Regions from separate parts of the Streptomyces sp. NPDC031064 genome, predicted to be linked through region 2. Evidence: riboswitches for the same ligand, from Rfam matches in the RefSeq annotation. Region 2 holds a riboswitch; the other holds the start of a gene.

Region 1 (4,203 bases), on a different contig from region 2:
CCGCAGCCGTGGGCGGAGCGGGCAGGAGGCCAGTGGTGGGGCAGCGAGGCGGGGACGGTGGCGACGGGCGCGGGGGTGCCCGGCGGTTCGTCCGTGCGTTGCCGGCGCTGCTGATCGTGGGGGGCGTGGTGTACGACCTGTCGACTCCGCCGCGCTTCACCGCCGTGCCGCTGTTCGCCGCCGCCCCGCTGGTCGCGGCGCCGCTGTTCGCCGCCCGGACGACGCTGCTGTCGGGGCTGTGCGCGGTGCTGGCCGTGCTGTTCCTGCACCTGGGCAACGGCACCCTGGACGAGGTGCAGGCGCCGACCGAGATCCTCACCGTGGCGGTGGTCGCGGCGCTCGCGCTGCTGATCAACCGGGTGGTGCGGCGCAGTGGGGAGCAGCTCGCCTCGGCGCGGGTGATCGCCGAGACCGCGCAGCGGGCCGTGCTGCCGACGCCGGCCGAGCGGATCGGTGGGTTGCAGGTGGCGGCGCGGTACGAGGCGGCGCAGGCGGACGCGTTCATCGGGGGTGACCTCTTCGCCGTGCAGGACACGCCGTACGGGGTGCGGCTGGTGGTCGGGGACGTGCGGGGCAAGGGCATGGGGGCGGTCGAGGCGGTGGCGGTGGTCATCGGGGCGTTCCGGGAGGCGGCCGAGCAGGAGAGCTCGCTGGAGGGCGTGGCGCAGCGGTTGGAGCGGGCGCTGGCGCGGGAGGGGACGCGGCGCGACGGGCTGGACGCCTTCGAGGGGTTCACCACGGCGGTGCTGGCGGAGGTGCCGCGCGGGGAGGCCGTGGTGCGGGTGGTGGACCGGGGGCACCCGGAGCCGCTGATGCTGTACGCGGACGGGCGCACCGAGCTGCTGGAGCCGGCCGAGCCCGCGCTGCCGCTGGGCATGTCGGACCTGGGGACGTGGCCGGACCGGGCGTACGAGGTGCCGTATCCGGCGGGGGCGACGCTGCTGTTCTACACGGACGGGCTGTCCGAGGCCCGGGACGCGGACGGGGTCTTCTACGACCCGGTCGCGCGGCTGTCGGGGCGGCTCTTCCCGGGGCCCGACGCGATGCTGGACGCGCTCGTGAGCGACGTACGGCGGCATACGGGCGGCGGGGCGACGGACGACCTGGCGCTGCTGGCGGTCACCCGGCCGGCGGAGGGGCAGCCGGAGCGGCGCAGGACGATGCCGGTCGTGCCGTAGCGGCGTCCACCGCGTCACCGGCCGTCGGTACGGTGCGTAGCCGAAGCGTGTCACTCCGCATAACATTTGACGCACCGTCAGCATCACTATGGCCGGTGAATCTTTCTGATGTGCGGTCAAGTCGCCCCGTTGTGCCCGATTGTGGGCCGGTAAATCCCGGGGCCGTCCAGTTAATGATCAGTAGGAACGGCTTGGAATCCGGAGCCCGCGTCTATTAACGTTCGATAACGCAGCGCGGTCGTCCCAGCCGTCGCAAGAGACGGCACCGTGCGCGTGCGCCGAATCCCGTGAGGGAACCGGGGAACCACCTTTTGGGGTGAATCGGGCTGAACCAGGCCCGTAGGAGACCTTCCTGCTCCGAACCCGTCAGCTAACCCGGTAGGCGAGAAGGAAGGAAAGGAGTGCGCCTCCGTGGCGTCCAACAGGCCTGCCCCCGAAGCTCCGTACGGCTCGATCGCCTCGTTCAACACTTCGGGTGTCCCGGACGCCGCCCCCGTAAACGGGCAGTGGGAGGAATGGAACCCCACCGAGGAAACCGTCCGCCCCGTGCGCGGCCGGCACCGCATCGCCAAGCAGCGCGGCGGCCTCGCCCGTAGCTCCACCGTCCTCGGCGTCGGCGTGATCGCGGCGGTCGGCGCGGGTGGCATGGCCACCGCGCAGGACAAGCCCGCGGTCTCCATATCCCTGCCCGACGTCGTCACGGACAACCTGCCCGACGCCGACTCCCTGCCCGGCATCGGCTCCCTGATGTCCGACGAGACGGACTCCGCGGACTCCGGCGAGGCCGGCACCCCGGACAGCGGGCCGCTCACCGCCGCCTCCCTCACCGGCTCGGCCGACGCCACCGCGCAGCAGAGCGGCGGCGCCGACGCGGGCGAGGCCCTGCGCGCCCGCATCCTCCAGCAGGCCGAGCAGCAGCAGGCGTCCGCCGACGCGGAGGCGAAGGCCGCGGCCGAGGCGGCCGCCGCCGAACAGGCCGCCGCCGAGGCGAAGGCCCAGCAGACCGCCGCCCAGGAGCAGGCCGCCCAGCAGGCCGCCGAGGAGAAGGCGAAGGCCGAGGCCGAGGCCGCCGCCAAGGCGAAGGCCGCCGAGGAGGAGCGGCTGGCCAAGCTCGCCGGGAGCTGGTCCCTGCCGACCTCCTCGTACACCATCACCTCCACCTACGGCCAGGCCGGCAACATGTGGTCCTCCGGCTACCACACCGGCCTCGACCTGGCCGCGCCCACGGGCACGCCCGCCAAGGCCGTCCACGGCGGCACCATCAAGTCGGCCGGATGGTCCGGGTCGTACGGCTACCGCATCGTCCTGGAGCTGGAGGACGGCACCGAGGTCTGGTACTGCCACCTGTCGTCCATGACGGTCGGCGCCGGGCAGACGGTCGCCACCGGCGAGACCATCGGCCGCGTCGGCGCCACCGGCAACGTGACCGGGCCGCACCTGCACCTGGAGGTGCACACGCCGGGCGGCGACGGGATCGACCCGCTGGCGTGGCTGCGCGGCAAGGGCCTCACCGTCTGAGCCCCGGTTCCCTGAACCTCGCACTCCGGCAGCCCTGGCGGCACACCCCCCGACGCCAGGGCTGCCGGCCTAGTACCGGTACGGGTTGTAGCCGCCGTAGTTCAGATGCGGGGGCGGCGTCCACACCCGGCCGGTGGCCTGTGCCGCGTACGTCAGCGCGGGCCCGGCTATCTCCTTGCGCTGCCACAGGTGGTGCAGCAGCTCCTGCTCGCGCGCCATGAAGTCGTGGCCCACCACGCCCCGGCGGGCCCGGTGGCGAAGGAACGCCAGCGACGTCGCGAACGCCTCGTACTCGCCGACCGCGCGCGCCGCCGCCGGGCCGAAGCAGCGCGCCGCGTACCCACGGGCCAGACCCCGCGCCCGCATCGAGGACAGCGCCAGCGGCTCGGCCGGGGTGAGCCAGCCCGCCGCGGCGTACGCCGGGAGCTCGCCCGATATCGTGCGCAGCTCGCGCTGGCGCGACCAGATCGCCAGCCACGTCAGCAGCCCGAACGCGGGCACCATGAACGCCCCGTACACGGCGTAGAACCCCCACGGCCCGAGCGCCGCCGAGCCGTTCCACAGCGCGTGCATGCCCATCGCCAGGGCCAGCCCGAGCACCGGCAGCGCGATCCGGCGGACCTTCTTGCGGCGCGCGGTGATCGCGGCGATGCCGAAACCGATGCCGGTGAGCACGGTGAACAGCGGGTGCGCGAACGGCGACATCACGATCCGTACGAAGAAGGTCGCGGCCGTGACGGACGCGAGCCCCGACGTCCCGATCTGCTGGTCCTCCCCGAAGGCGTTGCCCAGATACAGGATGTTCTCGGTGAAGGCGAAGCCCGTCGCGGTGAACCCGGCGATGACGACGCCGTCCACGATCCCGGTGAAGTCCCGTCTGCGGAAGACGAAGATGAGCAGCACGGCGGCGGCCTTGGCGCTCTCCTCCACGATCGGCGCTATGACCGTCGCACCGAGGGTGTCCGCGGACGACGGGTCGGCGGTGGCGGTGGCTATCCAGCGGGTCGCGAAGGTGTTGGCGACGATCGCGACCAGCGCGGCGGCGCACGCGCCCCACGCGAAGGCGAACAGCAGGTTCTTCCACGGGCCCGGCTCGACCCGGTCCAGCCAGCGGAACGCGGCCATCAGCAGCGGGACCGGCAGCACGGCGAGGCCGAGCCCCACCAGGAAGCCCTGCGTGCCGGTCTGCTCCCGCACCAGCGCGAGGATCACCAGCCCGCACAGGGCGAGCACGATGACGACCGCGGAGGCCCGCACCGCCTTGCTGCGCCAGAAGGCGCGGCGGGGCTTGTAGCGCCAGCGGGCACGCTCCGGCACGGCGTCGAACGACGGCTGTGGTTCGTACGCCGGGACGGCCGGATACGGCGACTGGTGCTGCGCAGACGAGTAGGACACGTGATCGACCCTAACGACCGTCACTGACACTCCGCGACGGCATTGCTACGGACGCACGGCCACGCCCGGGGTCACACCCGCTTGAACAGCAGGTCGTGCACCACGTGCCCCT
Region 2 (4,203 bases):
CGGCGTCGTCGAGGATCTCCTCGATGCGCAGGAGCTGGTTGTACTTGGCGACGCGCTCGGAACGGGCCGGGGCGCCGGTCTTGATCTGGCCGCAGTTGGTGGCGACGGCCAGATCGGCGATGGTGACGTCCTCGGTCTCGCCGGAGCGGTGCGACATCATGCACTTGAAGCCGTTGCGCTGGGCCATCTCGACGGCGTCCAGGGTCTCGGTCAGCGAACCGATCTGGTTGACCTTGACCAGCAGGGCGTTCGCGGCACCCTCGTCGATGCCGCGCGCCAGGCGCTCCGGGTTGGTGACGAACAGGTCGTCGCCGACGAGCTGGACCTTGGTGCCCAGCTTCTCGGTGATGGTCTTCCAGCCGTCCCAGTCGTCCTCGAACAGCGGGTCCTCGATGGAGACCAGCGGGTACGCCTCGACGAGCTCGGCGTAGTAGTCCGTCATCTCGGCGGCCGAGCGGGACTTGCCCTCGAACTGGTAGGCACCGTCCTTGTAGAACTCGGACGCGGCGACGTCGAGCGCCAGGGCGATGTCCTTGCCCGGGGCGTAGCCGGCCTGCTTGATGGCCTCGAGGATGAGGTCGAGGGCGGCGCGGTTGGAGTCCAGGTTCGGGGCGAAGCCGCCCTCGTCGCCCAGGCCCGTGGACAGGCCCTTGTCCTTCAGGACCTTCTTCAGCGTGTGGTAGACCTCGGCACCCCAGCGCAGCGCCTCGGAGAAGGACTCCGCGCCGATCGGGGCGATCATGAACTCCTGGATGTCCACGTTGGAGTCGGCGTGCGAGCCGCCGTTCAGGATGTTCATCATCGGAACGGGCAGCAGGTGCGCGTTCGGGCCGCCCAGGTAGCGGAAGAGCGGGAGGTCGGACGCCTCGGAGGCGGCGTGCGCGACGGCGAGGGAGACGCCGAGGATGGCGTTGGCGCCGAGCGAGGACTTGTCCGGCGTGGCGTCCAGGTCGAACATCGCCTGGTCGATCAGCCGCTGCTCGGTGGCGTCGTAGCCGACGAGCTCCGGGCCGATCTGCTCGATGACGGCGAGGACGGCCTTCTCGACACCCTTGCCGAGGTAGCGGTCCTTGTCACCGTCGCGGAGCTCGAGGGCCTCGAACGCACCGGTGGAGGCACCGGACGGGACGGCAGCACGGCCGGTGCTGCCGTCGTCGAGGCCGACCTCGACCTCGACCGTGGGGTTGCCTCGGGAGTCCAGGATTTCCCGGGCTACGACGACGTCGATGGACGGCACGAGCATCTCCTTCTGGGATGTGACGCAAAATGTGACGCATGCGGTGCAGGGTCTCTTTGGCCTTGCGGCAAGAGCCTAACCGGCCGGGGAGCCGTGACCAGCCGACGCCCGCCTCCTGGGACGAAAAAGGGCTCACCAGGCTGCATTGCGGGCGAAACGCCACGAAACCTACCGGTCGGTAATGTGGCTGGAGCGCGGAACCCCGGCCCGGCACGCACGGGGGAAGGGCGCGCCGGGCCGGGGTGGTCCCGCGGGGGTCAGCTCAGGTGGAGCTGCTGGCCCGGGTAGATCAGGTCGGCGTCGTCGACGATGTCCTTGTTCAGCTCGAAGAGCTTCTGCCAGCCGCCCGCGACCTTCTTGTCGGCGGCGATGGTGCTGAGCGTGTCGCCGGCCTTGACCTTGTACTCGCCGTCGCCCTTCTCGACCTTCTTGCCGGTCGGGGTGGTGACGGTCTTCGGCGCGGCCTTCTTCTCGGCCTTCGGGGCGGTGCGCTGCTCGCTGCGCGTGGTGGGCTGCTCGGCCTTGCGCTCCTGGACCGGGGCCCCCTGGTACGAGGCGTTGGACAGGCCGACGCCGCAGTGCGGCCAGGCGCCCTTGCCCTGGCCCGCCAGGACCTTCTCGGCTATCTCGATCTGCTGCGACTTGGAGGCCTGGTCGGCGGTCGCGGCGTACGCGGTGCCGCCGTACGCGGCCCAGGTGGAGGCCGAGAACTGGAGGCCGCCGTAGTAGCCGTTGCCGGTGTTGATGGACCAGTTGCCGCCGGACTCGCACTGGGCGACCTTGTCCCACTCGGCGGCGGTGGCGGCCGAGGCGGACGTGGCGCCCATCAGCGGGGCGGCGACGGCGACACCGGTGATGCCGGCGAACGCGGCGAACCGGGCGGCCTTGGAGGGGCGACGGTGCTTGGCCTTGCTGGAGAACAGCATGGGACATCTCCTCACCGACGCCTGCGAGGTGAGCTGTCGGGTTCGGGCGTGAGCTGCCCGGCCGCGCGGCACCGCGGTGCGGCGCGCGGCTTCACCCCAAGCCGGTCCGCGCCATGTCTCCATGGCCGGGCCCGGCACTTACCTTGGGTCCCCCGCTCCTGCCTTCGGCGCGTGACGCGACGACTGTTCCCGTCGACCGGCGGCAGGATTCGGCGTTCCGGTCGATGGGGCCCGCGGTGGCGAGCGGTCACGACCGTAAACAGAGACCTCCCCGAAGTTCAAAGGCGGACATCGGGGTCAATCCGCCCTTATGCGCCTGCCCTTGACGGGCGTTTACGCAGGTGAAGGGCGGATTGTGCGCTTCGGGCGGCCACGGTGCGCCAGTTGGGGCGAAGAGATTCATGTCTCACTTACCCAGAAGTGGACATAACCCCTGCCCCTACGGCTGATCCGTCGTCAGGTCGAGGCTCTGACCGGGGACGATGAGGTCCGGATCGGCGCCGACGGTCTCCTGGTTGGCCTCGTAGAGGGCGGGCCAGCCGCCGGGGACGTCGTGCTCGTCCGCGATGCTCCAGAGGTTGTCGCCGGGGCGGACGGTGTACGCGCCGGGCTCGACACTGCCGGGGTCGCGCGACGCTCCGTCACCCCGGGAGGGGTGGCCGTCGCTTTCGCGCCCGGTGGCCGAATTGCCGGTATCAGCGGGCTTGGCAGGATCGGTGGGCTTGGTGGTGGTTTCGCCCTCCGGTGCGGCTGGGGCGACCGGGGCGGTCGGGTCGGTCGCCGGAGTCTCCTCGGGAGACGGCTCGCCGCGGTGCTTGCCGGTGCCCGGAGCGGGGGTCGCGCCGGGCGCCGTCGGAGCGGGCTCGGTGGGCAGGAGCGTTCCGGCCGGGCCGGTCGGTGTGGCGGCCGGGTCGGTGGGCGCGGCCGGGTCCGTCGGCGTGGCGGGCGCGGTCGGGCCTTCGAGGGTCTCGGCCGGGTCCGTCGGCTCGGCGCTCTGTGCCGGGGCGGACGGCTCAGGGGCGGTCTCGGTGGGCGCGACGCCCAGGTCGGTCCCCGGCGTCTCGGCGGCGCCGCCCAGGCCGGCGATCGGGGCGCAGGTCTCCCACGCCTTGACGCCCGTCGCCGCGTAGACCTTCTCGGCGACGGATATCTGCTCGGTGCGGCTGGCGAGGTCGGGGCGCGCGGCGTGGGCGAGGCCCCCGTACGACTCCCAGGTCTCCTGCGACATCTGGAGGCCGCCGTAGAAGCCGTTGCCCAGGTCGGCGCTCCACAGGCCGCCGGACTCGCATTCGGCCACCCGGTCCCAGGTGGTCGCGTCGGCCGCCGACGCGGAACCCGCGCCGAGCAGCGGGAGCGCGATGGCGGATCCGGTCACCCCTGCCGCGACGACGATGGCGGGGGCTTGACGGGGTCGTCGGTGCCGGCCGTTCCCGGAGCGCATGCGGTGCTGCCTTTCGCGTGACTGCTGAGGTGACGGTGAACGTAGCGGCATTCGAACGTCAGTCACAAGTCGATGCACCGGAGATTACGCGAAGATCACAGATCTGATGGGTCGTCAGCCGACATGAGGGGTGAACTCGACCGGGAGCGTGCGCAGTCCACGCATAATGAGCCCGCCACGCCACCGCAAATCGGTAGGATCCACCGCAAGTCGCAAGTCCGGCAGCCGGGTCAGCAGGGTCGCCAGGGCGGTCTGCCCCTCCAGCCGGGCGAGCGGCGCGCCCAGGCAGTAGTGGATGCCGTGCCCGTACCCCAGGTGCTGGTTGTCCCGCCGGGCCAGGTCCAGCGCGTCCGGGTCGGCGAACCGCTCCGGGTCGCGGTCGGCGGCGGCGAGGACGACGAGGACGGGGTCACCGGCCGCGATCCGCTCGTCGCCGATGGTGAGCGGCTCGGTCGCGAACCGCCACGTCGCCAGCTCCACCGGGCCGTCGTAGCGCAGCAGTTCCTCGACCCCGCTCTCCAGCAGCCCGTGCTCGCCGGCGGCGAGGGACTCCTGGAGCCGGGCGCGCTGGTCCGGGTGACGAAGCAGGGCATAGACCC

The links. Region 2 has a riboswitch for cyclic di-AMP ahead of ACZ46W_RS19325 (transglycosylase family protein). Riboswitches for the same ligand answer to the same signal wherever they lie in the genome.
Region 1: it holds a riboswitch for cyclic di-AMP, as region 2 does, so the genes downstream of both, ACZ46W_RS15290 (M23 family metallopeptidase) here and ACZ46W_RS19325 (transglycosylase family protein) in region 2, are expected to answer to the same signal.

The regions. Positions count from the first base shown of each region.
Region 1 covers NZ_JBVIGF010000004.1:15,009-19,211, reverse strand. Annotated here, with positions in the region: gene ACZ46W_RS15295 (PP2C family protein-serine/threonine phosphatase) at 36-1,178, shown strand; cyclic di-AMP (ydaO/yuaA leader) riboswitch at 1,445-1,578, shown strand; gene ACZ46W_RS15290 (M23 family metallopeptidase) at 1,590-2,696, shown strand; gene ACZ46W_RS15285 (PrsW family intramembrane metalloprotease) at 2,766-4,091, opposite strand; gene trmB (tRNA (guanosine(46)-N7)-methyltransferase TrmB) at 4,163-4,203, opposite strand, start outside.
Region 2 covers NZ_JBVIGF010000005.1:109,233-113,435, forward strand. Annotated here, with positions in the region: gene eno (phosphopyruvate hydratase) at 1-1,237, opposite strand, end outside; gene ACZ46W_RS19325 (transglycosylase family protein) at 1,495-2,163, opposite strand; cyclic di-AMP (ydaO/yuaA leader) riboswitch at 2,167-2,343, opposite strand; gene ACZ46W_RS19330 (transglycosylase family protein) at 2,603-3,538, opposite strand; gene ACZ46W_RS19335 (cytochrome P450 family protein) at 3,719-4,203, opposite strand, start outside.